One region of the Pediococcus sp. AC40 genome, then DNA from elsewhere that is predicted to be linked to it. Evidence: riboswitches for the same ligand, from Rfam matches in the RefSeq annotation. Region 1 holds a riboswitch; the other holds the start of a gene.

Region 1 (16,058 bases):
TGATTATAATCATATGGTGTTCGAAATCTGTTTTTTAAAGTTCTCTCCAATTCATTACCATATTTCTTCCATACATCCTTAAAGGTTTTTTTATTATAAGAAACTGGCAGATGACTATTCCACATCCCACTAAAATTTCTATTAGGTAGCAGTGCTATAGTTCTTAACAATTTCGCCCTATTTTTAAAATTGAATACCTTACTCCAATTTTTTTTGTAGAACTTAAATTTGTTAAAGTTTTCATTTATTATTTCCATATCATTAACCATAGCATGTGCCACACTACCCTTTGTGGAAATAATTGGACTTTCCGCATAAAGATCTCGGGGTTTATTATTTTTAAAAAAATAACTTGGTTCCACAAAATCATTTAAAAAAGTATCATCATTAAACAAAACAAAATTTTCGCTTAATTCCTCAATGTTACCAACACTTAGTTCAATTACGTTTGAGTTAAATGTTGGCAAATATTCCTTATTTATATAGTCGTCATGATTTATTAGTTTAAGTTTCTGATTATTTGGATCAATCCAGTCAGGTACTTGATTATCTGTTATTAAAAATATTTTATTAACCCACGGAGCATATTTTTCTACTGATCTAAACCAAAATTTTAAAGTGTCATAATCTCTATATCTGCTTTCCGTATTAATTAATTTGTTTTCATCATTCTTTTGATAACTATTTTTTTTTGAAATCCATTTATCGTCACTACCATCAACCCAAGTTATAACAAAATCAATTTTTTCTTCCATAACTCCTCCACTGAAAATCATCTTTCTCTTAAACTTAAGAAAAAATTATACAAATTTATATTTATAAATATCAAAATCAAAGCTATCTTTAATTCCCAATTACTTTTTTTATAAAAAATAATCGAAGAAGAGTACCCCAGTAAATCACTGCGTATTTTGTTTACTAATTCTTTGTAATCCCTTGAATTGTCTGATTTAAGTATTTTACTCATTACACTCACACTTGCCCATGCTTTTCTAACTCTTGCTTCTCTCTTTAGATCGGGAAATTCTTTTAATATTTTTTCTGTCATAACTTCAGTACTTGTTATTAAGTCTAAATAAGAACTTTTAAATTTAGAGCGCGTTATTGACTTTTCTCTTATTTTGTAATGATATTTAACTTCATTACCAACAGCTACGCCCTTAGTTTCACTCACAAGCACAGGAATAGCGTAGGTATCTTCAAATAACAACCCTTCTGGGAATATATGCTTATCAAACAAACTTGATTTATAAAGTTTTCCCCATGGAGATAAATCAACTTTATGCATTACTAAAACATCTTGAATCCAATCATGAGCACTCATAAAATGACTCGGATTTTTAAAGCTCTTATTGATACTTTTTTTATTTTTAAATTCAACTATATGTTGGCATGAAGCTATATCTGCATTAAACTTTCTAGATAAACTTAACAAATATTCCAAGTAATCAGGATCTACTACATCGTCTGAGTCAATAAAAGTAATATATTCTCCTACACTTTCATCTACTCCTCTGTTTCTTGCTGCTGATATTCCCTTATTTTCCGTATTTATCAGTCTATACTTACAACTAATATCCATCTCATTTATTTCGTTCACTGTATTATCGGTTGATCCATCGTTTATAATAATAATTTCAAAATTTTTGTAAGTTTGTTCTTGGATAGCATCTAAACACGTAACAATTAAATCTTCCACATTATAAACTGGAACAATAACAGATATGAGCCCTTTATTCAACTTAGTTTATCTCTCCCTATAATCAATTATATCCATCAAAAATGTGTTCTTTTATCATTCGCATTCACTATGAATTTCCTCTTTAGAAAATTGAAGACCTTAGCAGCCAGCCTTCTATTCCCAATTTGTATCCAATTATTTTCTATATATTTTATATTATTCGTTTTCACCCATACATCTAGTAAAAGCTCGGAAATGTAGCCAAAGACTCTAGCTTCTTGAACTGAAAAACCACTTATATCTATTCTTCCTTCGAGTTTAAATAAAATATCAAATAGCCAGTTTGAGTATTCATCAAAAATGTTCTTTTTCATAATAAACATATTAAACATATGAGCAGATCTCTGGCTCATAAGCTTATCAAAGGACTTTAAATATTTAGGATAGTATTGTTGAATAATTTTTCTTGTCTCATCAAGTGGTTCTTTATGATGAGAATGTATATAGTGTGAATAGATAGTTTCAATGTAATACCTACGTTTTTTGGGTAATATAACTTCTGAACCTTCTAATAGCTTCTCCACATCATCCTTGCTAAGTACATTTTCAAGATTACGCTTTTTGTTTCTACTAAATAAGCGTCGATAATGTACAAGTCCAATAGCATCTGCATCTAAATTTTTCCATGCCCAATAGATTGCGGTTAATTCATTATAATTAGGATTTTTTATAGAAATGTTTTTCCCCACATCATCTCTTTGGTAATCTATCCCTACAGTATAATTTTTAGTTGCTCCCACTAGGATAGGCAGATATAGTTCTCTATCTTTAGGCATTGGAAACTTTTTATGAGCTGCAACCAGTATTTTTATATTCACAAACATCCATCCTTATAATTTAATATGCTCCATTTGGCTTGAAAATTATCGCAACTGTTCTGAATAAAATGCTAATATCAAATAGAATCCCACTATTTTCAATATAATTCAGATCCAGTTCCACCATCCCATCAAAATCCACATCATTTCGACCGCTAACTTGCCATAATCCTGTGCAACCAGGTTTTACGGCTAGTCGTTGACGATCATACTCTGAATATTCCGCAACTTCCCGTTCCAGCGGTGGACGCGGGCCAACTAAGGTCATGTCACCAACCAAAACGTTCCATAATTGTGGGAGTTCATCCAAACTATGTTTGCGCGTGAACCTCCCCACCCTAGTAATTCGGGGATCGTGTTTCATTTTGAACATGGCCCCATCGACCTCATTTTTTTCGAGTAAATCTTCAAGCTTTTTATCAGCATCGACGATCATTGATCTAAATTTATACATTTTAAAAGGCCGCTGACCTTTTCCCAACCTTATTTGTGAATAAAAAATTGGTCCCCGATCTTCGGCCTTAATTGCTAGGCTAATTATTAAAAATAATGGGGATAACAAAATTAAACCTGCACCACTTGCAATGATGTCTATTGCTCGCTTAAAAAAATGATAAATAAAACGTCGATTTTGATATTGCTCATCAATCACAATTTTTTTATTTTCTGTCATTTTAATCTCCATTTTAGAACAACCAGAACCTCTTTTTCTTTCTTTTTTTAACTTCCGATACGTGCAGGATATCGTCCGTAGCAATCGAGTCCCCATTTACGATTGCCTTTGCGTTGTAGTTAAAACTTGTTGCCTTTCTTTCAGTAGTTTTCTTCGTTAACTTATTAAATGCGTCCCGCATTAAGAACCGACGCCCCTTAAAATTATGGGCGTCGGACGCAAAGATAAAACCTAAGTTGGCGTCAATGAAGCGTTGCGTCAGCTCTTCGACGCGATTGCCAAATACGCCTAGGTAGCTGCTACTGGTTAGTTGCGATAAGCAACCCATTTCGATGAAATCGTATAACCGATCCGGATTCTTTTGAAATCCGTGATTTCGTTCAGGATGGGCCAGCACCGGAGTGATCCCCCGGGCAATTAGCTCAAAGACCATGTCTTCTGCGTACTCTGGAATTCCGCTGTGCGGAAATTCGAGCAACAGATACTTACCCGCTTCATCCATAAATAAGATATCGTCTTGGTCAATTGCGTCTAACAATTCACCAGTCAAATGCACTTCTTGCCCGGGAAAAACCGTCAACGGAATACCCGCTTTGTCTAATTCAGCTTGAAAAGCATTTGTTTTTGCAATAACGTCTTTTTTATGATTGGTGTACATTCCGTCCATGTGATGCGGCGTTAATAAAACGTGTGAAATTCCTTGATTAACCGCTTCGCGCGCCATGTCGAGCGCCATCGGTAGGTCTTTCGCACCGTCGTCAACCCCTGGCAGAATGTGACAATGTAAATCAATTAACCCCATGATTACTTATCATCCGTTCCATAATAACCACCGTAATAGCCACCATAGTAACCCGTTGATTTTTCAGCAGATGCACGGTTCAAAATGGCACCCAAAATGTTTGCCTGAACCGTTTCGAGCATTTGTTTAGCATGCCGAACGCCCGCTTTATCCGCGATTCCTTGAGGCACTACTAAAACTGTCCCATCCGCACGTGCAGCCAAAACTTGTGCGTCGGTAACCGTATTGACGGGCGGTGCATCGATAATAACCAAGTCAAACTTAGTGGTGAGCACCCCTAAAAGGTTAACCATCTTAGGTGAACCTAAAAGTTCAGATGGGTTAGGTGGAATTGGACCACTGGGCATTACGGAAAGATTTTCTACTACCGTACTGTGAATTGCGTCATACAAGCTACCAGTGCCAGCCAATAGGTTACTTAAACCGATCGCGTTGCTGGTCCGGAAAGTCCGGTGCACGGTGGGTCGGCGCATATCCGCGTCGACGATTAGAACACTTTTGCCTTGGTCAGCCCAAGTTACCGCCACGTTGTTGCTAACGGTCGATTTGCCTTCAGACGGTGCCGAAGAGGTAAAGACAATCGATTTTAATTGCTTATCCACTGACGAGAATTGGATGTTCGTCCGCACCGTCCGGAATTGTTCCGCAATTGTGGAAGTAGGATCATTATAGGTAATCAATCCGACCCCATTTTTTAGACTTTCATTATCTAACTTTGGTTTCTTCTTAAAAAACATGCTTATCACCTAGACCCTTCTACGCATTCTAGTTTCGCCATCTTCACGGTTATTGCCACCAATCTTAGGTGCAATTTTTCGTCGAATTTCGTCATCGTCAATTTCGCTAATGATTCCAAGCCCCTTCAAACCGAGTTCCTCAGTAAGGAATTCTTCTGAAGTAACCGTCCGGTCGCTAAATTCACGTAAGAACGCCAATCCAACCCCGAGCAAGAAACCAATTACGATTCCAGCCGCGATATTAAGTTTTGTCCGTGGACTAACCGGATCATCGTCTGGCGCGGCTTTAGAAACAATCGAAACGTTGTTGATGCTCATGATCTTTACAACTTTACGCTTGAAGACCTTAGCAGTTTCGTTTGCCATCTTAGCTGCCGTATTCGGGTTAGTGCTTTTGGCATTAATCGAGAAAACTTGGGAGTTTTGTTGACTACTGATTGAAATGGAGCTCTTTAGGTTATCAACGCCGCTCTTGTAACCCGGAAGACCGGTTAATTTTTCGTCCGCCTCACGTAGAACCGTTGGACTAGTAATAATATCTTTATATGTATTAATCATTTGCACATCGGCTTGGGTTTGTTGTAATTGTGCGCCCGCCATGTCATCCGACAGCTTTCGATTAACCAAGATTTGAGTAGTTGCGCTGTACTTAGGCGTCATCACAAAGAACGTCATTAGCGCAGCCAATAAAGTAATAATAAACGTGCTAGCAAAAATTAATCCAATATGTTTTCGAAGTATGGCTAAGATTTGGCCAATACTAATCTGTTGTGTTTCTGCAGTTTCCATGAAATCCTCCGAAAGTTATCTTAAGTAGTCAAACATATTTGTTGAAATTGATGCGAGATTATCTTCCCCATTAACGTAATTACTAAATAGGAAGGTTCCCGTTTGGTCCTTCAAGTTCCATTCCACACGGTTACGCCCGCCCGCAATTGATTGGGCAAGGCTCAGTGAGTTTCCATCAACTGAAAAGCCCGCTGCGTGGTCGTCCTTAGCATCCTTGAAAACTTTGTCCAAGGTTGCCGGAGCAACGTAATCACTATTGAAGAGATAATTGAAGAGCTGCGCCATGTCGCTAGGCGAACTAACTAGCTGATCTTTACCAAGGCGGTTGATTGCTTTAGTGTCCAAGTCGTCCACCGAAACCTTCGTGCCGTTGAGCGAATCGCCACTCTCGTAGTAGTCAACCGTCTTATTCTTCAAACCAAACGTGGTCTGATCAAGTTCGAGCTGATCCAGCAAGTCTTGAATGACCGACCGGTAACTTTGGCCGGTCACCTTTTGAATAATTGCTGCTTGTAAAATAGTGTTAACTCTTGAATCCGAATATGTACCTTCACTTGCTGAATCGTACGCAGCGTCCGCGTTGACCTTCTTAATCAAATCCTTTGCCGAGCCGGTCGCCGAAAAGTCAGCGGCTGACAGCCCCGAAGTCTGATTCATGACTTCCTTAACGGTGATTAAGTCCGCACCGGCAACGTCCTTATCGTATTTCGACAGCTTGTCGTTTAACTTCACCTTGCCAGTGTCAATCAAGTGCATGATGACCGCGTTATTGACCACGTCTTGTATTTTCCCCATCACAAAACGACTATCTCGTGTCATCGTAATTTTATTTGCGTGGTTGCCGTAGCCACGCGAACTAACGAGAATTTTCTTACCTGTATTTAATGCTGCTGAACCATTATACTCGCCGTTGTTTAAAATCGAATCGAGGTTAGCGCTCTTCGATACTTTAAGCAAATCGGACGAAGATGATGTGGTACCTGAACTACTTGCGGAGTCGGATTTTGACCCCGTGTACTTTTCGATAAAGTGCGTAGCTAGAGAATCCTTATTGACTAAGGTCAACCCAAAGCCGGCGCCCGCGAAGACGACTAAAGACCCTACTGTAACCCCTAACCACGTTAGCGTTTTTTTCATACAGTATCTCTCCATTTTCAATAAGTCACAATTTAATCTATCATTTAACAGGGTAAGTTTCAACTGAATCGCACCCAGTCGGGTACAACGTCACTTAATTTACTTGGTTTTGTAACTCCGTTGTAATCTTTTGTAACAAAAATAAAGTGCGCAGTTGTCGTCTTAAACTAGTTCACTTGGCACCTCGCAACCTACTCCCTGAGCTAGTTTAGACAACGATAGCCATTATACACAAAAAACGACTGGAAGAACATATCCAGTCGTTTATCGATTGCGCAAAAACCCCTTTAAATCAAGGGTTAAGTCTCTTAGAATTTTCTTGCTAACTACTCGTTTTCATCCGTTTGCTTCCCATAAATCGAGCGCAAGCCGTTCAAGTCCTCTTCACTTAAGCCTTGCTGTCCCCGGTCAATCGGATACATGATTGAGGTCAAACTTTGGCTGTGGTCTAACCCTAACGCATGCCCCAGTTCGTGAAGCGCGACCGATTGAGAAATCGAGCGGTTATAATAAATGTTTAGTTTTGCCGAGGCGTGGTTAGCAATCCGGCTAACGACCCCCTGTTGTTCAATCACGTCGGGGCCGCCCACCCCTAGTTCAATAGTTCGGTCTTGGTTTTCTGGCATGGCCTTTTGGTAAACGCCGAGCGTCACGTGGTTAAGCCAATTGTGCATCGGTCCGGGTTCCAGATCCACGATTCCCGTCTGGTTGTACTGCTTGATTGCTTGTTGAAAGACCTTCTGAACGTTTTCTGGCGTATTCGGCGCGAAACTGTAGTAATAGGTCTTCGACAAATTCTTTCCCTTCACTACCGACTCAACCGGGGTTGCTTTCCCGCTCGCCTGATCCGCCTTAGTCGCTTTATTCTGGTTAAAGTTCCAGTTGGAATCAATCACCGAATCTAAGCTGGTCGCCACTTTATTAATTCCCGTACGGAAGGTTTGCTGAACGCCGGCAGGAATCGTCACCACGTCGCTTTTAATCAACCACGCCGCAATCCCGAAAATCAAAAGCCATCCCCAAAATGTTCTAAAACGCAAAAAGCATCCTCCTAGCGCGATTAGTTTAAGTTAAATAACGCATCGCTTTCCAATCCGATTGAAGATTTTTACCTTCTTGTATTTTAAAACGATTTAGGTCCTAACTAACCAAAAATTGCCTCACCTTTATAAAAAACTAAGCTTCTTGGTAATTTTGCAATACTTTGAGGAACTGTTCGCCATACTTGGCTAATTTATTTTCCCCAATTCCCTTAACGTCTAACATTTCATCCAACGTTTCCGGTAGCACCGCGCACATGTCGCGGAGGGTTTTATCAGAAAAGATTACAAATGGCGGAACGTGTTGTTCTTCGGCTAAATCACGCCGCAACTGACGCAACTCTTCAAACAAGGCGTCGTTAGTTGGCAATGATTTTTCGGCTCTGACCGCCACTTTGCGGGTTACCCGCTGCTTACCACGCAAAATATCTAGCCCAGCCGCAGTATTTTTCAAGACGGGATACTGGCCACCTTCCATCGCGATTATTCCCGAAGCAACTAGGTAATCGATCAACTCGGTAACTTGCTTTTTGGTCTTTTGCTTCATTAGACCGTACGTCGATAACTTTTCAAAATGAAACTGCTTGACGCGCTGGTTTTGCGAACCGGTCAATACGAGTGCCACCATTTCTTTTCCAAACCGCTCGCCCATCCGGTGCATGCACGACAAAACTTGTTGAGTTTCAATGGTGATGTCTTGTGCTTCGCGAGTGTCTAAACAGTTCCCGCAGTATCCACAATCCGGATCATCTTCGTGGAAATAATTTAAAATGTAGCGTTGCAAACACATCTGAGTGTTGCCATACTGACTCATTGCCTGGAGCTTCTGGTATTCGACTTCCTTACTTTCCTCATCCCGTTCCGAACTTTCAATGTAATAATGTTGAATTTGCACGTCCCGCAACTTATATAGCAGGATTGCTTCACTAGGCAGTCCATCCCGACCGGCGCGTCCCGCTTCTTGGTAATACGCTTCAATGCTGCCAGGAATCTGGTCATGGATAACAAAACGGACGTTACTCTTGTCAATTCCCATCCCAAACGCGTTAGTGGCAATCATCACCGGCACCCGGTCGAAAAGAAAGTCCTCTTGGTTCTGGCGTCGCTCCGCCTTACTAAGTTGTCCGTGATACATCGTCACGTTGAACTTTTTCTTAGTTAAAATTCGATGTAGACGCTCCACTTCCTTAACCGTGCTGGCGTAGATGATTCCGGACTGGTCCTGGTTTAACTTGAGGTAGTCCATTAAGAAACGGTTGCTATCCTGGTTCTTAACCACTTTAAACGCCAAGTTTTCACGCGCAAAGCCAGTTTGAACCTGTTCGGTAATTCCTAAACGTTCCTTGATGTCCGTGGCCACCCGCGGAGTCGCCGTTGCCGTCAGTGCAATAATCGTCGGTCGAGTTGGCAAATGTTGCACTAGGTCGGTTAGGTTTAGGTAACTGGGCCGAAAATCATGGCCCCATTGTGAAATACAGTGGGCCTCGTCAATTGCCAATAGATCGATCGGTAAGGAAGCCAGCTGGTCAAAGTAGTCGGAATCTAACCGTTCTGGCGAAATGTACAACAATTTCACCTGCCGATTACGTGCGGCCGCAAAGCGTTCGTTAATTTCCATGTAATCTAACGTACTATTAATGAAGGTTGCGGGAATGCCGTTGTCCACCAAGGTATCGACCTGATCCTTCATTAGCGAAATGAGCGGTGAAACCACGAGGGTCAATCCCGATTGCATGAGGGCCGGAATTTGGTAGCAAAGCGACTTACCGCCCCCGGTGGGCATGATTGCCAAGACGTTTTGCCGGTGAAGCACGGCGTCAATGACGCGCGCTTGCCCCGGTCGAAAGGTGTCGTAGCCAAAGTTAGATTTTAAAACGGTTTGTGGATCCATCGAATGCCTCTTTCTTTTTGTTGATAGTAGTTAAGTATAGTATGAATGATGAGAGAGTGAAAGCCCTCGGGTAAGGATCGAGGATTAACGTAAACCAGCCATTAATCGTGGGTTTGACGATTGATGGCTGGTTTGGGTTAACCGCAGAGCCTTGAGGGCTGAAACTCGTTTTCGATTGAGAGAACGGAAGTCACTGGGTAATCTTTGAGGATTAGTTTAATTTTGGAATTAATCGCGGGTTGGGCGGTTAATTCCAAAATTAGACTAACCGGAGAAGATTGGTGGCTGGAGTTCATTTTGGCTATGCCACAGAGAACGCCCCCCACCAAAAAAGGCGGAAATCCGCAACGCATGATTTCCGCCTTCATCTTGAAGTATGCTAGTTTTAAAGTCTTTTTATTTCCACCGATACTTCCAATCCTTTTGTGAATACGCCTGTTCCCAAAAATCATACTCTAATTCACAACTACGCAAAAAGCGGTGGGTAATTTCTTCTTTGCGCTGGGCACTTAATTTAGACGCGGCCTCGTCCAGCATCGCAAATAACTGGGTAACCGAATCGTCGCCAGCACCTTCTTCGTCACCTTGGTAGAATTCAATCCACGGCAAGAAGGGGGTGTCAGGTGCGGCGTTTTCCACAATCGCTTGGCTGATTTCATTGTACGTCCACGGGCACGGCAACACGACCGCTGCAATGTCTAACAAATCTCCTTCGCGAACCGCCGTGAATAAATGCTCCGTGTACAACGCAGTTAATGGCCGGGGTTCAGCGTGCTGGTGCTCGGCTAATTCAATGCCGGCGATGTCGCATAAAATCTGGTGGGCCGCCGACTCATCCGCAAGTGAATATTGAATTTGTTCGCTGAAAAAACGCATCCGTTCCTTGGTTTGACTTTTCACCAACGCACCGGCAAAAACCTTCGCAAAGGTGTTCAAAAAACAGGTATCCTGCTCCACGTAAACCGCTAAGGCTGCACTTGGAACTTTGCCCGCCTGAATCCCCTGCACAAACGGATGCTGTTGAATGTCGTGTAAAATTGGTTGGGCAGCTTGCTTTATTTCTTCGGAGAACATGCTGCACCTCCTGCTTGGGCGACCGTGGCTTTAATTCCAGCAATTTGCTGAGCAGGATCGGTCATTTGAATAAACATGCTGATGGCCGCAATTCCGGCCGCGCCAGTTGCCACCGTTTCAGCAACCCGTTTCAGTGTAATACCACCGATCGCAACTACCGGAAATTTACTCATCTGGACTAATTCACGTAATTTATCCACTCCTAGGGCATTCCCAGCATCGGCTTTGGAGTTAGTTTCGTAGACGGTTCCGGTTCCCAAGTAGTCTACGCCGTTCAACTGGTTGGCAGCGGTGATTTGCGCCGCGGTATTGCACGAAAGCCCCACGATCATTCGGTCGCCGACTCGTTCTAAGACTGAGGTAATCCGTTCGTCTTTTTGTCCGACGTGAATCCCCTCCGCCCCCACGGCCAACGCTAAATCTACGTCGTCATCAATAAACAACGGTATCTGATATTTCTGGGTAATTTGGTGACAAGCTCGAGCTAGTTCGACCACTTCGTCACGACTAGCGGTTTTCACCGCCCCTTTGTTACGAAATTGAAAAGCGGTGGCGCCGGCTTGCACAATTCGTTCCACCGTCGGTAAGAAGTCCGCCTTGCTAGCTACGTCCTGGGTGCCGGCAATAAAGTAGGCTTGTAGCATGGTTGGATTAAATTTCATTTTCAACCTCCCGATATGCCCAGTGGTTCAACGGGCCGTGCCCGTGTCCCACCTGAATTCCGTCACTAATCGCGGCGTTAATAAAGGCTTTGCCAATTTGTAGGGCTTGTTTTAAAGATTTGCCCTTCGCAATTTCCGACACGATCACTGATGAAATCGTGTCGCCAGTGCCGTGGGTGTTGCTGGTTTCATAACGAGGACTAGCTAACTCTAACTCGCTACCGTCCGCGAACAGAACGTAATCGCGACTTTCCGTTGGTTCACTAAAATGGCCGCCCTTAATCAAAACGTTTTGCGCGCCCAGTTCCTGCAAACGGGCAGCAGCCGCTTTAGCATCTGCATTATTTTTAATCGGCATTCCCGCTAATTTTTCAGCTTCGGGGAGGTTCGGGGTAATTAGATAAGCCAACGGCAACAACCGGGTCCGCACCGCTTCGATGGCTTCGTCGCTCAGTAGTTTCGCGCCGCCCTTTGCAATCATCACCGGATCCACCACTAAAGGTCCAAAATCATACTTTTGATAGTTTTCCACAACCGCGTCAACAACTGCCGAATTAGCCAGCATCCCCGTTTTCGCAGCCTTAATATCTAAATCTTCGGCCAGCGCCGCAAACTGGTGGTCGATAATGTGGCGCGGCATCACCGCCACGTCGGTCACTCCAAGCGTATTTTGAGCGGTCACCGCGACCACTACGCAGGTTCCAAAAACCTGGCGTTCCTGCATCGTTTTCAAATCCGCTTGAATTCCAGCTCCTCCGCCGCTATCCGTTCCGGCAATCGTTAAAACTTGCGCTGGCTTTTTTGTATCCATGCTAATCATTCCTCAACTTTCATTCTTTCTTCAACTTGGGCAACCGTGATGTTTGCTAATTCATCCATCAGTCCGCTCAAAAAACTTCCTGGCAAATACTGGTCGTGCAATTTTTCGGTAATCCGTTCACCGGCGCACGACAAGGTCAAGCTTGCGTTAATCGCCGCCTGCAACGGGTTCGGTCCGACTGCACAAAACGCGGCTGCTAAACTCGAAAGCAAATCTCCCGAACCCACCACCGCCGGCAAAAGTCGGGTTTGGTTGTGAATCTCGACCACCCGGGTTCCATCACTAATGTAGTCGGTTGCCCCACTCGCGATCACCACGTTATGGTACTTTTGTGCGCAAGCTTTCACCACTTGATGTGCGTCCCCTTCGCCATTTCCCGCGTCAATTCCGCGGGTTTGCCAATCAATTCCCGCTAATACCGCAATTTCGCCTAAATTACCACGAATTACGTCGAACTGATACTTTTTCAACAACCGGAAGTTTAATTGCTGCCGGTACTGAGTTGCCCCGACCGCTACCGGATCCAAAACGAGCGGTTTTTGTTGGTCGTTAGCCGCTTGGCACAACGTTTCGATGTCTGCCCAGCCTTCTCGACGCACTGCTCCAAGGTTAATGGTCACCGCGGACGCCAAGCGGACCAGTTCTTCGGCTTCGCTTTCCTCTTCGCTCATAATTGGGGAAGCCCCCACCGCGTTTAACCCGTTCGCTACTAAAAACGGGGTCACGAAATTAGCATAGTTCACCACCACCGGGTTAACCTCCCGAATTCGCTTAATTCCTTGTAAATCCATTTGATCAGCTCCTCATTCATATCTCCACCAAGCGGTGTACCGAAGGCGGTCGCTACCAGCGAACCATCGCTGTAGATTGACGACCGCATTTCCTAACATCCTCCATCGGCAACCAACAAAAAAACCACCCTTGAGAAGGATGGTTTTCGCCCAATAAACACTTTCCTTCGCAAGTATCAACTTACAGGTTCAAAGGGATCACGCTGCACAAGCGCATCTCAGTTCTTCTACGAACACCCCTAGTGTAGATATTATTTTATTTGAATATGAATTCGGTTTCATAATACGCCTTTTAACTCCCTTGCACAAGTCCGTGAGCATATAAATTCACTTTTAAGGGCGCCCCCTGCTAAAATAAAGATGTACCAAAAATATTCAAAGGGGGATAATATTTATGGATAAAGACAGAATGGAAAACACTAAGGACAAAGTTGCAGGTAAAGTACACGAAGGTGCTGGTAAGTTAACTGGCGACAAGAAGGAAGAAAGCAAAGGCAAAGCGCAAAACATGGCGGGCAAAGTTAAAGACAAACTTGCTGACGTAAAGGATTCCGCTGCCGGCGCAATGGAAGAATTAAAGGAAAAGTTAGACAAGAAAGACGATAAAGATCACGAATAATTAAAAAACCGCGCTTGCGGTTTTTTGTTTGGCCTAATCACATAGCTGGAAACTAACTCCTACCAGCCCATTATTCTAGAGTCCCTTCTCCCAATTCAATTTTCTACATACATCAATGAAGCGTTTTTTCTAGTTGTACTCAATCCCTCGAATAAAAAAGGTTAAAATATTTAGAATGATAGAATCAACCGCACTAAGGAATTGGTTTACTCCAACATAACAAAATCCCCATCAATCACCTAAACCATGATTAATGGGGTTTTATTAATGCTCACAAACTATCCGACTTTGGTCCCACTGTTTGTAACATCTTCCATGAATTATTGAATATTAACGTCTGAAACTTGATAAAAGGCATTTGCTGTATTAGCAATATTCCATACGCTTAGGATCACGTGGTATCCTTTTTGGTCCGGAATGTTGACCTTGTGCGTTACTTCGGTTCCTGGGGTTGCCCCGTGATCATCAAAACTAGCAATTTTCTTGAAATCACTGAATTTTAACGGTTTGTTCGGGTCCCAGCCTGGTTTGGTAATGTAGTAATCCCACGTACTTGTACTGTGAGGAGCGGTTAGATGCCAGGTAACATCAAGTGGCCCACTCTTAATTGGGGTCTTGTACCAACGATCGGCAGTTTGCTCGTCTAATTGAGAAAACTTGGAAATCCCCGCACTCGCAATTTTACCATCGATAAAGGTATTTTTCGGTGCTTCGATGCTTTGCGGTTCGTACATTACCGGACCAATATTTTCGTTCAATGGTTTACCAGGAAACTGGCTGCTTCCTAAATAGGCTCGACCACCAGGATTAGTAACAAATCCGTGGGCAGAAGCCTTGATTGCGCCTAATCCTAACACAACAACTACAATACTAGCAACAACTAAAACGTAACGAATAAATCGGTTACTTGACTTTACCATAATACATCCCTCCTTATGTCTATAAGATAACATGATAAAAAAATCTGTTCTACAAAAACGCTTACACAAATAGAATGCCGGTATTCGTTAACGGCCTTCGTAGTTGATGCCGATCAGACTCGTTCCCCTACATAATAATGTCCTTTAAAAATCTTTCCAGGATAAAGAAAGCTTTAAATCCCTCACATTTCACATCCGATACACTTTTATAAAGCTAAGTTCACCATCCTAGTTGGACAGCTCTTATGCAATCTCCACGATCGACAGCTCATAAATCAAGGCACAAAAAATGGGTAACCAAAACTTGGTAAACGTCCTTGTTTTGGTTACCCAGTGAAAATTAAAATTTAACAGACTTTTAGTTATTTCCATATTACTCGCGCTGATGGCGATTTCGTTTGGCTAAGTCAGGATAGCTTTGAAACAGCTTGCGTAACTCGGCTTGAAGTTCGGGATCGTTGCGTTTGCGACCGTGTCCCCGATATTTCTTCATGATTTCGCGTTGTTTCTTCCTTAAATCATGCAAATCAACGTTATTCGCACTCAAGAACTGATCCTGTTCGGCTTCCGGAAGTTCCGTAACGTCTTGGAAGTCCGTGTAATCATGCCGGGTGACCACAAACGAAAAGACCGGAATTGCCAAGTAGATAACTACGGCCCACTTCGGATAGAAATAGGCTAACACTAAAATTAGCACGCTCGCGAAGCCAAGAAAGTTGTTGTGGTTATCATAAATCTTATGGAAAATTTGTCTCATTTCGTGGTGGCTAGTGTACTTTTGTTTGATAACTTCATAACTGAGCCACATAAACAGGATGCTGACGATCATGGTCAACACCCCGTACGCCATTACGGTAGTCCGATTAGTGTCATAAATAATGACTTTGGTAAAAATTGGCGTCAAGCTTAAGAACGCCAAAAAGGTAAACTCCTTAACGAAAACGCGATCGTTCATGGTGTCACTGTCCTTGAACAACATGGCGTGTTGGTACCAAATGTTGGCTACGAAACAAAAACTAATAAAGAAAATGCCAATGCTTTTCCCGAATTGTAAATATTCACTTAACGCATCGTGTTGCGGTAACGGCAGCTCCAACACCATGATAGTAATGATAATGGCGATTACCGCATCACTAAACGCATCCATTCGTTCCTTCATTTTTTTCAATTGCTCTTTTCATCCCTATTCCACATGCTTGCCATCGATGATCACAACGTCGATGTGCTTTGCCACGCGATTTTTTTCTGGAGGCAGCTCCATGTAGTCTCCGTACATGCGAGTTAAAATTTTATCGTAATGCTTGGGAATGGCAACCTCAAGATTTTCAAACTTATGCTTGGTTAACTCGGTGAGCTCCCGCTGGCTCAGAACCTCTTTATCGTAGGCATATTGGGAAGCATAATTCTTATAATGGTGAAACGGCTCGTGATTATACAACCGCATGATGTTTTCCCGCCGTTCCTTTAGCTTTGCGACACTCATGAAGAGGTCCAAGCTTTTGTCCTTAGGATCCTTACGAAACGGCGTCTTAATGACGTTGTAC
Region 2 (16,058 bases), 830 kb from region 1:
CAGGGAACGCCCTTGCAGGGGTACTGATTTGGCACGAATGGACTTCCGGTAATATGATTATGGTTGGTACCATCGCGGTAATCGCTTTAATCGTTGGTGCGGCATTAACGTCGCTAAAAGATAAGAGCGATTCCACGACGGAAAACGATGACGAAAATATGCCAGCCGGAATTCAAGCGCTGACAATTTCGACGATTGGGTACATCGGTTATACGGTAATCGTGCGTTTTGCAAATGTTGATGCGAAGGCAATTATTTTCCCACAAGCAGTTGGAATGTTGCTCGGAGCTTTCTTATTTGTTTTCTTTGCTAAAGAAACGGATCAAATTGCAAAGAAACCGACGTTCTTAAACATTACTACTGGTTTGATTTGGGGAATCGGGAACATCTTCATGTTCTTGGCAATTCCATCAGTTGGACTAGCAATTAGCTACTCTTTAGCACAAGCTGGAATTGTAATTTCTACTTTCGGATCAATTTGGTTACTAGGCGAGCGTAAGACCCATCGCGAAATGCAGTTCGTGATTATCGGCTCGATTTTAATTATTATCGGTGAAACGTTACTAGCAACGTTAAAATAGAAATCTTAATATGAAGAAAAAAGACTGGGATTATAAAATTCTCAGTCTTTTTTATGCAATCATATAAAAACATGAGGAGCTTTTGCGTAGAATTCGACAAAAGATATAGACCAATTTTCTTTAGAAAAACTTAATTTTTAAAGTGACTTGCTGACGGACGCTAATTTGTTTAAGGAAAATTTAACCGCTTCAAGTTGTCCAAAGTTCTTCAAAGTCTGGCAAACTATTGTATAATAGTAGGGAATTCTAAATAAAAGGGGTATTTAAAATGGCACACATTTCATTTGATAGTTCCAACGTGGCTGATTTCGTTCATGAAAATGAACTTGCTGAAATCCAACCAATGGTTACCGCTGCCGACGAATTAGTTCGCAAAGGTACTGGTGCAGGAAGCGACTTCCGGGGCTGGTTAGACTTACCATCTAACTACGATAAGGAAGAATTCGCACGGATTAAGAAAGCTGCTGAAAAGATTCGCGAAGATTCCGAAGTCTTTGTTGCAATCGGAATTGGTGGCTCATATTTGGGAGCCCGTGCCGCAATTGATTTCTTAAACAACACGTTCTACAACATGTTGACTAAGGAACAACGTAACGGTGCACCTCAAGTAATTTTTGCTGGTAACTCAATTAGTTCCACATACCTTGCAGACGTTTTGAACTTGATTGGTGACCGTGACTTCTCGATCAACGTAATTTCTAAGTCGGGTACAACTACCGAACCTGCAATTGCTTTCCGCGTTTTGAAGGAAAAATTGATTGCAAAATACGGTGAAGAAGAAGCTAAGAAACGGATCTACGCTACAACTGACCGTGCAAAAGGTGCTTTGAAGACTGAAGCAGATGCTGAAGGCTACGAAGAATTTGTTGTGCCTGATGACATCGGGGGACGTTTCTCAGTACTTTCTGCAGTTGGTTTACTTCCAATTGCCGTAGCTGGTGGCGACATCGATCAATTAATGAAGGGTGCCGAAGACGCAAGCAAGGAATACACAGATGCTGACGTTAACAAAAACGACGCATACAAGTATGCCGCATTGCGGAACATCCTTTACCGGAAGGGGTACACTACCGAATTGCTTGAAAACTACGAACCAACGTTACAATACTTTGGCGAATGGTGGAAGCAATTAATGGGCGAATCCGAAGGTAAGGACCAAAAGGGCATTTACCCTTCATCAGCGAACTTCTCAACTGATTTACACTCACTTGGACAATACATCCAAGAAGGTCGTCGCGACTTAATGGAAACTGTAATTAACGTTGAAAAGCCAAACCATGACATCGACATTCCTAAGGAAGCAGAAAACCTTGATGGTCTCCGTTACCTAGAAGGTCGGACAATGGACGAAGTTAATAAGAAAGCTTACCAAGGGGTTACCCTTGCACACAACGATGGTGGCGTACCAGTAATGACGCTTAATATCCCTGACCAAACTGCTTACACGCTTGGTTACATGATTTACTTCTTTGAAGCAGCCGTTGCCGTTTCTGGTTACTTGAACGGAATCAACCCATTCAACCAACCAGGTGTTGAAGCATACAAGTCCAACATGTTTGCTTTACTTGGTAAACCAGGTTACGAAGATAAGACTGAAGAATTAAATGCTCGTTTAAAATAATTTTAAACTAGGCTAGTATTTAAAAATCCTGATCGCAATTTAAAAATTGTGGTCAGGATTTTTTATTTACAGTTTTAATTTGCTAAACAGCTGTTGATATCGTAGAAAACGCGGACTCTTAAGCAGAATCTTAGTTAAAATGGTGCCCACTAAGCCGCCAAAAAGGGTCGCAGCGAGGAAACGCGGCGTGTAAATGAACCAATACAAGCCGTTACTACTGCCGGTGAATAAAATCATCACCGGATAGCTTAGCAGGGAGCCAATAATTCCGGTACCGATGATTTCTCCTAGCCAAGCGCCGCCGACCCGGTTAGTCCACCGGTAAAAGAGGGCGGAAAGAACGCCACCAAATACTGCACCAGTTAAGGCGAGCGGGGGAATTCCCAGAATGAGCATCCGAATTATTCCGGTCATTAAAGTGATCGCGAATGCGTAAAAGGGGCCGACCAAACAGCCAATGATTACGTTTAGCACGCTCGACATGGGAGCCATTCCTTCAATCCGAAAAAGCGGGGAAGTAACTACGTCGATGGCGATCAGTAAAGCAGCGATGGCCAGTCGTAAAGTGGTTTTATTTTGCATGGTAATTCCTCCAAAATCAATTTTAGCTAGGGGATGCTACCTAAAAAGCCCAGTTAAAAAGCGGTCTCCCGCAAAGCAGGACACCGCTGGTTACATAAAATCAGTAAAAACACAATTATACGTAGCTTGGCTAATGCACTGCTCCCTGCGCTAATCCTAATTAGATCAGGTTCAATGGGTATAATCTCAGCCGCGTGGCACCCCAGCAATGTTAGTAGTTATTTGTTGATCAAGATACCACGTTTTTTTAACTTTGTAAATGGGGTTAACTTTATAAAAAATCGAATTCGTCAAAAAATAGGTTAAGCGTTTACATTAGGAGTCGTATAATGGTAATGAAGTGTAAAGCGGTTTGATGGACAAAGCTAATTTGGAGGAGGTTAGCGAAATGAAACAACTTGTTGCGATATGGGGATTAACGCACATTAACGCACGGCATTCATCGCATTTTAGATAAATCACTAATAATCACGGCTGCCGCTTACGGTAATTTGGGCGCTTCAAGAGCGTATACTCAGCTACGGAAAATTTTAGGCGCATCAGAACTGAAAGCCCGGATTTTGCCTAGTACTGAATTTTTGTTGGAGAATTCTCCACAAGTATTTGATGAACGTGGTGATTTAATTGATCAAACTAAAAATGTCCAGCAGTTAAACCATGCTCATCAAGCTATGAAACAGAATTAAAGTAATTTGTGCGCCAAAATGGCGATAGCCCTCGAGAGGGGGTGTGATAAAATAAAATTCGGGGTAATTGCCGGATCGATTGGCGAGCAATCATATAAACGAATGTTAGTGGAGCATTTACGGCAATATTTTCAAAAAACGTGACAATTGAAGTGCTAGATCTTCGGCAAGTTCACCTATTTAACGAGGATCAAGACCTAAGCGCCCTTCTCGTTTTACAGGAGTTAAATCAAAAAATAATGTGACCGATGGGATAATTTTCGCCGCTCCAGAACATAATCATGCTATCCCTGCAGCTCTGAAAAAACTTATTAAATGGTTTTCGTTTAAATTACCCGATGGGAAATCAATCCGGGTGACAGTATAGACAAGGGGCTTCCTGCACTCAATTGCATTTGAAACAGATCCTAGAGGCGCTTATACGTCAATGGGATCGTTATATCGGGCAATGAGTTTTTGCTAAGTAGTGCAAAAACAGCTTTCAATGAAGCCGGTGATTTGCGGGATGCAAGAATGGTGGCTTTTCTTGAACAAATTTTGCAAAAGTTTCTTAAATTTGTGCGGGTGATTGAACAACTTGAGTAGCTGTTGCGCTTGGGATCCAGTATTAAAGTTTATTGAGTAGGAGTTTAGATTAAATGAATCAAAATTGGCAAAAGCCTTCCCCAAGATTAAATTGGACGCGATTTTATTCAATGGTAACCATCTTGGTCTTGATAACTAGCGTAGTGGGCTTAGAAATGTTACGGGTTAGCGCACACCAAGAAGTTGCGCAATCACAATCGCCACGCGGCCCAGTAAACAAAAAGGGTTCGGCTAAGCATCAACCCGCGACAAACCCACAAGTTCCAATGAAGAAAGCCGTCAATAAAGCGACCGCTAAGGGATTTGCTGAACAATTACGTCCGTTTTTAGCGAATACAAATGCAAAGGTTGCGGTTGCAGTGTATTCAAAACGAGACCATCAGCTTTATGAGGCGACCAATACCAAGCAGACTACTTTCCCTTCGGCAAGTATTATTAAAACCGACCTTTTAGTAGAACTGTTGCATCAGCGTCACCAAAAAGCCAGCGCTTTAACCACCGGAGAGCAAAACGCGACGATACAGATGATTAAAAATAGTGACAACGATGCGGCCACGAGTATCTACAATGATATCGGCAGCGCGCGAGGTTTAGGGCAATTGTTTAACAACTTAAAAATGACTAACTCGACTGCGTTAGCAAGTGGGTGGGCGCTGACACCCACCACCCCCCGTGACCAAATTAAGGTGTTAAACAAGATTTTTTACGAGAACGGCTATATCTCAAATAAGTCAAAGGCCTATACTAAAAATTTGATGGCTAACGTTGCCGACGACCAAGACTGGGGAATTTCAGCAGGTTCCGAGTATGCTTGGCTAAAGAATGGTTGGAAACAGATGCCTAACGGGCACTGGATTGTTAACAGCATTGGTTACTTAGGCAAGGGCGAGAACAGTTGTACTATTGCAATCATGTCAGAAGATAACCCTTCTTTGGAAAGCGGGGAGGCATTATTAGAAAAGTTAAGTCAACAAGTCGGCGTTCAGCTAAAAATTGCGGGAGCTGAACGGAAGGCTTAGGAAGCGAAAATAAAATCCGTTGGTATTAAGCCTGTAAACTAAATGCCAACGGATTTTTTTGTGGTTAAACAAAAAAGCTGCCACCCTCTGATCTTGAGGATGACAGCTTTTTAAATGATTGGCCATACTGGGTTCGAACCAGTAAATTACGGATTCAGAGTCCGCTGCCTTACCAATTTGGCGAATGGCCAATAAATCACCCGCACGGGGATCGAACCCGTAACTCCGGCTTGAGAGGCCGACGTCTTAACCAATTTGACCAGCGGGCAAATTACTATATTAATTTACACTAAATTTTGCATTTCGTCAATAAACTAAGCGAAAAATGGTTAATTAATTGCTAAAATTTCCACCTGATATTGCTCATCGGGGGCGTTAACCGTCACCACGTCATGAAGGTGGTGGTGTAGTAGGGCAGCGCCTAGCGGAGATTGATAAGAAACTTTTTGCTGAGCCACGTCGGCTTCATGTTTACCCACAATTTCGTAAGTGACGGTGAAGTCGTCATCCAAAAATCGGAGAGTGACGTTGCTGCCGAGGTCAATTTTAGTACGATCCGTGTTTTCCACAATCTTGGAGTAGTTAATCTGCCGTTCCAGATAGCGTAGGCGGCCTTCCATTCGGCGTAAATCCCGTTTGGCTGCACTATATTCCGCATTTTCGGATAAATCACCCAGTGCGCGGGCGTCCGCTAACGCCTTAATCAAGCCGGGGCGGGTCTTTTTTAGATCAGCAATCTCTTGTTGAATCTTTTGATATCCGGTTTTAGTCATCGGTACGAATTGGGGTTGCATATGCTCAGGTCCTTTACATTGGTGAAGATTCAAAAGTTAGTTCAATCATGTATTCATGTTGGTCAACAATATGCGAAGTGGTGACCCAAACTGAATCAAGTCCGTGATCAAGTGCTTCAGTTTTAGCAAGGAACCGTCCCAATAATGCCCCGTTTTTGGCCACAAAGTCGTCAGCAAAGCGGTCCACTAGCAAACTATTATCCGGGAAATAAACCTCCGGATTAGCGACGGGGGTGCTATCTGGGAAAGTCATGTTTAAAACGTTTCGGTAGCCTAGCGGATTGATCCGTGCCATTTCAGGTTTATTGTCGATCCGGTATAAAACATTGTACAAAGAATCAGAATTGGTGGCCATGGTAAGTTCCTTTCTGTAACGGTTATTTTTTGGCTTAAAGTTGTTGCAATTCGTGTATACCAGTGTATAATAGCTGTTTATGACAAGTTGTCATTTTTGGGAGGTGCAACATGCCAAAACAAACTTTCTTTAATTTAAAGGATGAAAAGCAGCGCCGAATTATCGCGGCGGCGCGAAGTGAATTTAGTCACCACCCTTTATATGAAAGCTCCATCAACAATATCATTAAAGAAGCTAAAATTCCCCGGGGGAGTTTTTACCAATATTTTGAGGATATTGCTGATTTATATGGCTATTATTTTAGTTTGATTTTGGAAGATATTCAAGCGAGACTCATTGACGAGGTTCGCCAAAATCACGGAGACATTTTTGCTGCGGTGCGAAAGTACGCGGGCGTTTTTTTGGAAGAGATCCTTGCGGGCGAGCACCGCGATTTCTACCGGAATTTCTTTTTGGGAGCTAACGCTTCGATTCGCGCCCGTGAAAATCATCACCCGGGCACCGGATTTAACGTCTTCCACTCCAAACGGATGCGGGAATTGCGTTCCCAATTGCGGGAGGTAGTCGACTGGGATCAATTAAAAGTTACCAGTCAAAAAGACCAAGCCATGATTCAACAGTTGATCATGATGATTTTCTTTCATGCATTTGCTAGTTATTTTATCCACGCTGATGAAACGGATGAAGAACCTGCTACGGTGCAAAAAGAAATTGAACATAACTTGGATTGGCTAGAATATGGCGTAAGAAGAACGGAGGAAAAGTAGTTTATGTGGAAAATATTGAAAAAACGGTTAAGCTGGGGAGCTGTTTTAATCGGCACCGTCTTTTTAGTCGTTCAAATTGTTGGCGATTTAATTTTACCAAACATCACCTCGGACATTATCAATAACGGGGTTGCTAAGAACAATATCGACTACATTTGGAACTCAGGATTTAAAATGTTAGGCGTTTCCTTGATTGGGTTAATTGGTGCCGCGGTGAACGTGTATTTTGCCGCAACCCAAGCACAAAAGGTTGGCAATAAGTTGCGGAGTTCTTTATTTAAAAAGATTTCCTTCATGTCTAACTATGAATTCGAACGGTTTGGGGAAGCTTCATTAATTACCCGGACCACTAACGACGTTATTCAAATTCAAAACGTAGTGGTAATGATTTTGCGAATGATGCTGATGTCCCCAATTATGTTAGTGGGTGCCGGCTTCATGGCTTACCAGAAACAATCAGAACTCACGGGCGTCTTTCTCGTTGCGTTACCGGTGCTGGCAATTTTTGTGGGCTTGGTAATGTACTTCGCGGTTCCGCTCTTTAAAGGATTACAGAAGAAGATTGACCGGATTAACTTGGTTTTCCGGGAAGGCTTAACCGGTGTGCGGGTAATCCGGGCGTTTAACCAAGACCAATTTGAACAAGACCGGTTTGCCGACGCTAACCATGATTACATGCGCACCGGAATTAAGGTATTTACCATCGTCTCGTTCATGTTCCCAATCATGACGTTAATCATGAGCGGAACTAACATTGGAATCGTTTGGTACGGGGCGCATTTAATTGCCGATCGGACGATGGAAGTTGGTAACCTAGTGGCCTTCATGACGTACGCAACTCAAATTTTAATGAGTTTTATGATGCTTTCGATGGTTTTCGTAATGATTCCGCGGGCTTCTGCTTCAGCAGCCCGGATCAACGAAGTTTTGGAAACCCAAAACAGCGTTAACGACCAAGCAAAGACAACGGATTTACCAGCCCAACCAGCAACTACGCTAGCTTATAAGAATGTAGAATTCCGCTATCCTGGCGCAGAACGACTTTCGATTGATAACGCCAATTTCCAAGCTAAAGCAGGTGATACCGTGGCAATCATTGGGGGAACTGGTTCAGGAAAGACAACCTTGATTAGTTTACTACCACGGTTGTTTGACGTGACGGCAGGAAAGGTGGAACTGGACGGAGTTGATATCCGCCAGCTCAGCCAGCACGTATTGCACGATCAAATTGCCTTTGCACAACAAAAGGCCGTGCTCTTCAAGGGAACGATTCGTGAAAACATGCGTTACGGTAACCCTAAGGCAACCGATGAGGAAATTTGGCACGCCTTGGAAGTGGCCCAAGCAACCGAATTTATTAGTCGGGACGGCGATGGATTGGATACCTTTGTAGAACAAAACGGGGATAATTTCTCTGGTGGGCAAAAGCAACGCTTGTCGATTGCCCGCACGTTGGTTAAAAAGGCCCAAGTTTACGTGTTTGATGATTCATTTTCAGCACTCGATTTTAAAACCGACGCTAACTTACGGAAGGCGTTACGCGAAGATCCAGAAATCAAAAAGGGGATTGTGATTATCGTGGCCCAACGGATTGCAACGGTTGCGGATGCTGACTTAATCCTCGTCTTGGACGGCGGAAAGGTTGTTGGCCAAGGAACGCATGCTGAATTGAAGGCTAACAACGAAACCTATAGAGAAATTATCGATTCCCAAATCAAGAAAGGAGACCAAGCAAATGGCTAAACCAACAAAACCAGTAAATGCACCTCGTCCTGGACGACATGGCGGCCCCGGTGGGGTAATTGAAAAACCGCAGAACTTTTGGAAATCAGCGGTTCGGTTAGCAAAGTATTTATCTCCTTGGATGTTTGGCTTCATCATCGTGTTGATCCTCGCAGCACTTTCGACCCTTCTGCAAATTCGGGCACCGAAAGTTTTAGGAGAAGCAACTACCGAAATTTTTAAAGGCGTGATGAAGGGCGCTATGAAAATGAAGATGGGGATGCCCGTTCATCATTTTCCGGTTAATTTTGATAAAGTCTTCCAAATCTTGGTTACGGTAGGAATTCTTTACGGACTCTCCGCAGCCTTCAGCTTTATTCAACAAGTGGTAATGACCCGGGTTTCGCAAAAGGCAGTTGCCCAATTGCGGAGCGATTTTAAAGACAAGATGCAAAAATTACCGATTTCGTACTATGATACCCATTCAAACGGGGACATCATGAGTCGAATGACTAACGATATGGATAATATCAGTTCCACGTTGCAACAAAGTTTGACCCAGTTGGTCACGAGTGCTTTGCAATTCGTCGGTGTTTTGTACATGATGTTGACGATTAGTTGGAAATTGACTTTAGTAGCCGTGGCTACCGTTCCATTAAGTTTGATTGTGGTAACGATCGTTGCTCCTAAGTCACAACGTTACTTCAAGTCCCAACAAAAGCATCTAGGATTGATGAACGACCAGGTTGAAGAAACTTATGCCGGACACACGGTAATTAAAACTTACAACCACGAGCAAAAAGCCATTGAAGATTTTGAAAAAGAAAACGTTAAGTATTATCGGTCAGCTTGGAAAGCCCAATTTATCAGTGGGCTGATCATGCCGTTAATGAACTTTGTTAAGAACTTGGGTTACTTGATGGTTGCCGTATTAGGTGGTGTTCAGGTAGCTCACGGAAGGTTATCATTAGGTAACGTACAAGCATTTCTGCAATACACACAACAATTTTCTCAACCGATTACGCAAGTCGCCAACATTGCCAACACCTTGCAAATGACCATGGCGTCTGCAGAACGGGTCTTTGAAGTACTGGATCAACCTGAAATGGAAGAAACCCATACGGACGTTGCTAAGGTTGATACGAGTGCTAAGGTAATTATTGATGACGTTGATTTCCGTTACGTGCCGGACAAACCGTTGATCCGTAACTTTAACTTGCGGGTTGAACCGGGCGAAATGGTTGCAATTGTTGGACCAACTGGGGCTGGAAAAACCACCATCATTAACCTGTTAGAACGTTTTTACGACGTTAACTCCGGGACCATTTATTTAGATGGAGAAGATACTCGTAACATGTCCCGCAATGAACTACGGAAACACATTGCCATGGTATTGCAAGATACCTGGCTATTTACCGGAACCATTCGGGAAAATATTAAGTATGGTCGGGAAGGGGCTACTGACGAAGAAATGTACGCGGCAGCCAAAGCAGCCCACGCGGACGGCTTCATCCGCCAATTACCAGACGGCTATGACACGGTCTTAAATGAGGCGGCATCTAACATTTCGCAAGGGCAGCGACAATTACTAACGATTGCCCGCGCGTTCTTAGCAGACCCTGACATCTTAATTTTGGATGAAGCAACTAGTTCGGTAGATACCCGGACGGAAGTGCTGATTCAAAAAGCAATGAACCGGTTGTTGAAGAACCGGACTAGTTTTGTGGTTGCGCACCGACTCTCGACCATCCGAAATGCCCAAAATATTGTGGTCATGAACCATGGACAGATTGTAGAAACTGGTAACCATGACGGCTTAATGGCCCAAAATGGCTTCTACGCTGATTTATATAATTCACAGTTTGCCAGTGGTGAAGTGATTTAATTTACCGGGCTAAAAAATTAAAACGGGAACGAAGCTTAGTATAATCAGCATCGATGTGTGTGGATGATATCTTGACTTCGTTAACGTTAATTGACTATAGAGAGTGGGACAAAAGCCGGGGAGTTTGCGAGCATTAACTGGAAATTGACCATTATGCCTGAATTTGGCATAATGGTCAATTTTTTGTTAAGCGGCACAAACTGGCTTTTGACACACGTTTCGGCTCTATTAAAGTCAAAATACTAAAACACCTTTTTGTTTTCCCGAACGTTTTTGTTATGGAAAGTAGGATATAATTCAAGTGGAAATTTAGTTTGGAAAAAAGCGGGGGATAAAATGAGCTTTGAAAAAACGCGGGCGTTAATTGCCGAAATGCTTGAGCGACAAATCATTCCTGGAGTGGACTATACGCTAATTCAGCACGGAAAAGTTAAGTATACGGTAACGCAAGGAACTGAAACGGGGGCTCCAGGTGCGCGAAAGTTAACTGAAGGTCGTTATTTTGATTTAGCGTCACTGACCAAGGTGATGGGGACAGTGCCACTGATTTTGCGGTTAGCGGCGGAAAAACAATTGGAACTTGATGAATCGGTAAGTACATACTTACCAGAAATTAAGGACACCCGGGTTACCATCCGGCACTTATTAACGCACACGTCGGGAGTCACCGCGTGGATTGACCACCGGGATGACTTGTCCGCCAGTCAACTGCGCGAAGCTATATACGCCCAAGTTAGTTTTGGGACGAAGTTCAACCAAGAAATTGAATATAACGATTATAACTACCTTTTACTGGGCTTCATTGCGGAAAAAATAACCCATCTGCCAGTTCAAAAGGCAATCCAGCAATTAGTTTTAATGCCGTGGCAGCTCACCCAGAGCACGTTCAACCCGGATTCGTTCCAAACAGTGCCGACGGGAATTCGGAATGGCGTCTTATTACGCGGACAAGTTCATGACCCAAAAGCCGCCTCCCTGGGAGCACATGCCGCCTCGGCAGGGTTGTTTGCGACCAAGGCTGACGTAGTTAAATTCACCCAAAAAATGCTAGCGCCCCAAAACGAACTGTTCGGGTTTAACCAGCAGCAGGATTTTTTAAATAACCAAACTGCTAATCCAGCGTTACAACGCTCATGGGGCTGGGCGTTTGTTTGCCGCAATGCTGACCAAGCGGTGTTGCGGCATAGCGGATTTACCGGGACGTTTATCTTATGGGACCGAATGACCCAAAATGCGTTAGTGCTGTTGTCCAACCGGCTTTATCCAGAACCTAACTTAGAATTTTTGGATTATCGCCAACAAATTTATCAAACTTTTGCGGCAGAAGATAAATTAAAGTAAGGGCTTAAAGATAAAAAGGGGTTATGGTATTCTTATTATTGAGTGAATGAAAGGGGTTTTATAAACTATGAGCGAACCATTATTTTTGAACCCGGTTTTCCATGAGAAAATTTGGGGCGGCGACCATTTGAAGACTAAGTTTGGTTATGATATTCCTAGTGACCATACCGGAGAATGTTGGGCAATTTCTGCCCATCCACACGGACCTGCCGCAATTGCGAACGGTGAATTTAAGGGGATGACCCTCGATCAATTATGGGACCAGCATCGCGAGCAGTTTGGCAATGCCAAGGGCGAGGTTTTTCCTTTATTGACTAAAATTTTAGATGCTAACCAAGACTTGTCCGTGCAGGTCCATCCGGACGATGCTTACGCTGCCGAACACGAACATGAATTGGGCAAGACTGAATGTTGGTACATTATTTCAGCTGAGCCAGGGGCTGAATTATACTACGGACATAATGCGCAAACTCGCGAAGAACTTGCCGACTGGATTAACCATGGTAAATGGGATGAATTATTCCGCAAAGTTCCGGTTAAGGCGGGCGAATTTTACTACGTACCTAGCGGAACCATTCATGCGTTGGGTAAGGGCATTATGGTACTAGAAACCCAACAAAGCAGTGACACCACTTACCGGTTGTACGATTTTGACCGGGTGGATAAGACGACTGGTAAGAAACGCGAGCTACACTTACAACAGTCCATCGACGTTACTAACGTGCCTCATCACGATCCCCAATTAAACATTACCAATGAACAAGTTGGGGATGCTCAAGTAACCACCTTTGTGCAACCGCCAGTATCGAAGTATTTCTCGGTTAAACGGGTGGAACTACATGATGGTAGCGCAGAATTCAACCGGGAAGGTTTGTACACCTTAGTTTCGGTGTTAGACGGTGAAGGAACGCTCACGGTGGATGGTCAAGACTATCCAATTAAGAAGGGGCAACACTTCATTTTACCGAACCCAGTTAAGCAGTGGCGTTATCAAGGTAGCTTAGAATTAATCGTTAGCGAGCCTGGCGAAGAATAGTAAAAATAGTTATTGAACTATAAATAAAAAGAGTAGGAAAGGTAATCACGCGGTTACTCTTCCTACTCTTTTTAATATTTGATGTTAAAAGGTTGGTTCGATTTTTAATGCTTCCTGGGCGCTTAAATCAGCATCAGGGTAACGCCGGTGTAACGCTGTCAGGAGAATTCGCTTGGCGAGGTTTCCGTTTCTAGTAAGAATCGGACCGTGGAAATACGAACCGTAAACATTTTTGTAGATAACGCCTTCCGATTCGTCTTCACCGTTATTTCCGTTTCCGGTGACCACTTTCCCTAGGGGACGTTCGTCCTTACCTAGATAAGTTTTACCGTTGTGGTTTTCAAAACCATGGTAAGTTTCGCCAGTTTCCTGGTTTTTAATTACGATATCGCCAATGAACCGGTTATCGTCTTGACTCAATGTGTAGTGATCTAAGGCACCAATCCCGCTAATTTTTTCACCGTTTGCACCTACGTAATAGTGACCAAGGAGTTGGTAGCCTCCACAGATTGCTAGAAGGGGACCGCCATCTTCAATATAGCTGGTCAGCTCCGCTTTTTTATTTTGTAAGTCCCGGGAAACGATGGTTTGTTCGTAATCTTGACCGCCACCGAAGAAAACGATGTCCCAATCCTTAGCGACAAACTGGTCGTCAAGGCTAACGATTTGGGTGTCTAACTTAGTGTCCATCATTTTAGCGTAGTAGTTAAGGGCTAATAAGTTGCCGTTATCCCCGTAGGTATTAAGCAAATCACCATATAAATGGGCGACCTTTAATTCGTATTTCATAATTAAACCCCCTCCTTAATATAGCCATCACTAATTAGTTGCTTACGTAGTTGTAACATGGCCGTGTAGGTTGCAAAAACGTAAACCCGGGTAGTAGGGAGCCGTTTAATATTTGCAATCGCGTCGGGCAAGTTATCGTAAGTCCAAAGTTGGTCATCAGTGACGCCAGCCACCTTCAAACGGAAGGTAATGTCTTTGTACCGCTCGCCACCGGTGATGTATTGTTGAATGTTCATTTGTGCTAATTTTTCGAAATTACCGTCCCAAATCCAGCTTGTATCAATTCCGTCGGCGTAGTTGGCATTTAAAAGACCCACGAAGGAGAACGGCTCGGTTTCGGTACCCACCATGTCGATGACCTGGTTTAAACCTACCGGGTTCTTCACCAGCACAATGGTTAGTTCCTTACCATCCACGTTAATTTGCTCTTGGCGGCCAAAGACCCGTTCGTCAGGATCGTTAAGCGCCTTTTGAATTTGCGAAGTGGGTACGCCCATGAACTTACCCACGGAGTAAGCCGCAAGGGCGTTGTAGACGTTGTACAACCCACCGATGTGCAGGGTAAAGTTGGACGCGTCGATGAAAAACTTAGAATAGTTAGGTGTCAACTTAGTAATCTGCGTTAGTTGGAAATTAAGTTCTGGCCGGTGCCAACCGCAGTGAGGGCAGTAGTACTTACCTTGGTTGCTATAGCTAATGAATTTATAGTGAATAATGTGTTCACAACGCGGACAAACTACGCCGTCCGTATTTGGGTCGGCCTTCATTTCGCCATCCGCTTGGTTATTAAAACCGTAATATAAAATCGGGTTTGGTAAATCCACCGAATTAAAGATTGGCATGTCGCCGTTAGCAATGATGGTGGCTTCTGGAGCTAACTTGACCCCGTCTAAGATTTTTTGGTAAGTGGTGTAAATTTCGCCGTACCGGTCCATTTGATCCCGGAAAATGTTGGTAAATACAAAGGCAATCGGTTTAATATACTGGGTGACCTTAATTACGTTAGCCTCGTCAACTTCTAAAACGGCAATGTTTTTCCCGTTTTTAGAACGGTGGTCGGTCAAAAAAGTGGTGACGATCCCTTGCTCCATATTAGAACCCGTGGGGTTGGTTAAAACGTGCTCGTATTTTTGACGTAAAACCTTTACCGTAAGTGCGGTTGTTAAGGTCTTCCCGTTAGTTCCCGTGATGACGATTACGTCATAGTTTTGGCCCAGATCTTTTAAAATTGTAGGGTCAATTTTGGTAGTGATTTTACCAGGGAGTGAACTACCTCCGGAACGAAATGTATGCAAAAACCAATACGATGATTTTCCCGCCATTTTGGCAATTGAACTTCTAAATGACATGCTACTCCTCCCGATTCTTCTCAAACATCTAAAACAATATTTTAAGCTGATTTTGGCAAAAAGAAAAGCAAAGAGTAGCGGGCTGTGTAAAATCTTAACTATTTTAGGCCGGCATTCAGCCAAGCGGAGCGGTTATTAAATCTTGAAAGCCGGATTGTTAAGGTAGTAATAGGAAGATTTTGAATATTTCGGACCGGAAAAAGGCGTTTAAACGTTGCGTTACCCCTGTTTGAGGAAAAAACTACATTTTATTTTTGAGCGGATGAATTTTTAGTTTATATCAGCTATACTTATTTCTTGGAGAATAAAATTAGGAGTGGGGCAAAATGGCACAGTTATTTTTCCATTATGGAGCCATGAATAGTGGCAAATCGATTGAGATTTTAAAGGTTGCTCATAATTACGAAGAGCAGGACAAACAGGTTGTTTTAATGACTAGTGGCATTGACACCCGTTCTGGAGTTGGCGAAATTTCCAGCCGAATTGGGTTACGCCGGGATGCATTTCCAATTTTTGACGATACCGATATTTACGCGGGAATCAAACAGGCGGAAACGAATCCGGCGTGCGTGCTGATTGATGAAGCCCAGTTTTTAAAGAAGCATCACGTACTAGAATTGGCCAAGGTGGTTGATGAACTAGGGATTCCCGTGATGACTTTTGGCTTAAAAAACGACTTCCGCAACGAACTTTTTGAAGGTTCGAAGTACCTTTTGTTATACGCGGATAAGATTGTCGAAATGAAGACCATTTGCTGGTTCTGCAAACATAAAGCGCTAATGAACTTACGGGTGCATAATGGTAAACCAGTTTACGAAGGCGAACAGGTCCAAATCGGCGGAAATGAATCTTACTATCCGGTTTGCCGGCGTCACTACTTTAACCCACTAATTGAAGAAATGAGGAATTAATTAATGGATATTATGGATAAAGTGCAAGCAGTTGC

What was found. A riboswitch is a leader RNA that binds a small molecule or an ion and turns the genes downstream of it on or off. The one in region 1 is predicted to bind thiamine pyrophosphate.
Region 2: another riboswitch for thiamine pyrophosphate. It lies ahead of thiW (energy coupling factor transporter S component ThiW); the one in region 1 lies ahead of thiM (hydroxyethylthiazole kinase).

The regions. Positions count from the first base shown of each region.
Region 1 covers NZ_CP127012.1:626,763-642,820, reverse strand. The annotation lists gene NL111_RS03065 (stealth family protein) at 1-755, opposite strand, end outside; gene NL111_RS03060 (glycosyltransferase family 2 protein) at 773-1,741, opposite strand; gene NL111_RS03055 (DUF4422 domain-containing protein) at 1,777-2,559, opposite strand; gene NL111_RS03050 (sugar transferase) at 2,579-3,244, opposite strand; gene NL111_RS03045 (tyrosine-protein phosphatase) at 3,246-4,034, opposite strand; gene NL111_RS03040 (CpsD/CapB family tyrosine-protein kinase) at 4,037-4,771, opposite strand; gene NL111_RS03035 (YveK family protein) at 4,781-5,560, opposite strand; gene NL111_RS03030 (serine hydrolase domain-containing protein) at 5,576-6,697, opposite strand; gene NL111_RS03025 (matrixin family metalloprotease) at 7,024-7,737, opposite strand; gene recQ (DNA helicase RecQ) at 7,874-9,628, opposite strand; gene tenA (thiaminase II) at 10,025-10,702, opposite strand; gene thiE (thiamine phosphate synthase) at 10,684-11,364, opposite strand; gene thiD (bifunctional hydroxymethylpyrimidine kinase/phosphomethylpyrimidine kinase) at 11,354-12,184, opposite strand; gene thiM (hydroxyethylthiazole kinase) at 12,181-12,975, opposite strand; TPP riboswitch at 13,121-13,226, opposite strand; gene NL111_RS02995 (CsbD family protein) at 13,370-13,594, shown strand; gene NL111_RS02990 (lytic polysaccharide monooxygenase auxiliary activity family 9 protein) at 13,915-14,514, opposite strand; gene NL111_RS02985 (TMEM175 family protein) at 14,888-15,673, opposite strand; gene NL111_RS02980 (LicD family protein) at 15,698-16,058, opposite strand, start outside.
Region 2 covers NZ_CP127012.1:1,461,703-1,477,760, reverse strand. The annotation lists gene NL111_RS07280 (GRP family sugar transporter) at 1-581, shown strand, start outside; gene NL111_RS07275 (glucose-6-phosphate isomerase) at 850-2,202, shown strand; gene thiW (energy coupling factor transporter S component ThiW) at 2,269-2,784, opposite strand; TPP riboswitch at 2,910-2,999, opposite strand; gene NL111_RS07265 (hypothetical protein) at 3,276-3,470, shown strand; gene NL111_RS07260 (NADPH-dependent FMN reductase) at 3,712-3,837, shown strand; gene NL111_RS07255 (serine hydrolase) at 4,109-5,074, shown strand; tRNA gene NL111_RS07250 (tRNA-Gln) at 5,193-5,265, opposite strand; tRNA gene NL111_RS07245 (tRNA-Glu) at 5,271-5,343, opposite strand; gene greA (transcription elongation factor GreA) at 5,404-5,868, opposite strand; gene NL111_RS07235 (hypothetical protein) at 5,882-6,223, opposite strand; gene NL111_RS07230 (TetR/AcrR family transcriptional regulator) at 6,334-6,990, shown strand; gene NL111_RS07225 (ABC transporter ATP-binding protein) at 6,994-8,733, shown strand; gene NL111_RS07220 (ABC transporter ATP-binding protein) at 8,726-10,597, shown strand; gene NL111_RS07215 (serine hydrolase domain-containing protein) at 10,934-11,938, shown strand; gene manA (mannose-6-phosphate isomerase, class I) at 12,006-12,974, shown strand; gene NL111_RS07205 (type 1 glutamine amidotransferase) at 13,059-13,763, opposite strand; gene NL111_RS07200 (Mur ligase family protein) at 13,766-15,112, opposite strand; gene NL111_RS07195 (thymidine kinase) at 15,439-16,023, shown strand; gene prfA (peptide chain release factor 1) at 16,027-16,058, shown strand, end outside.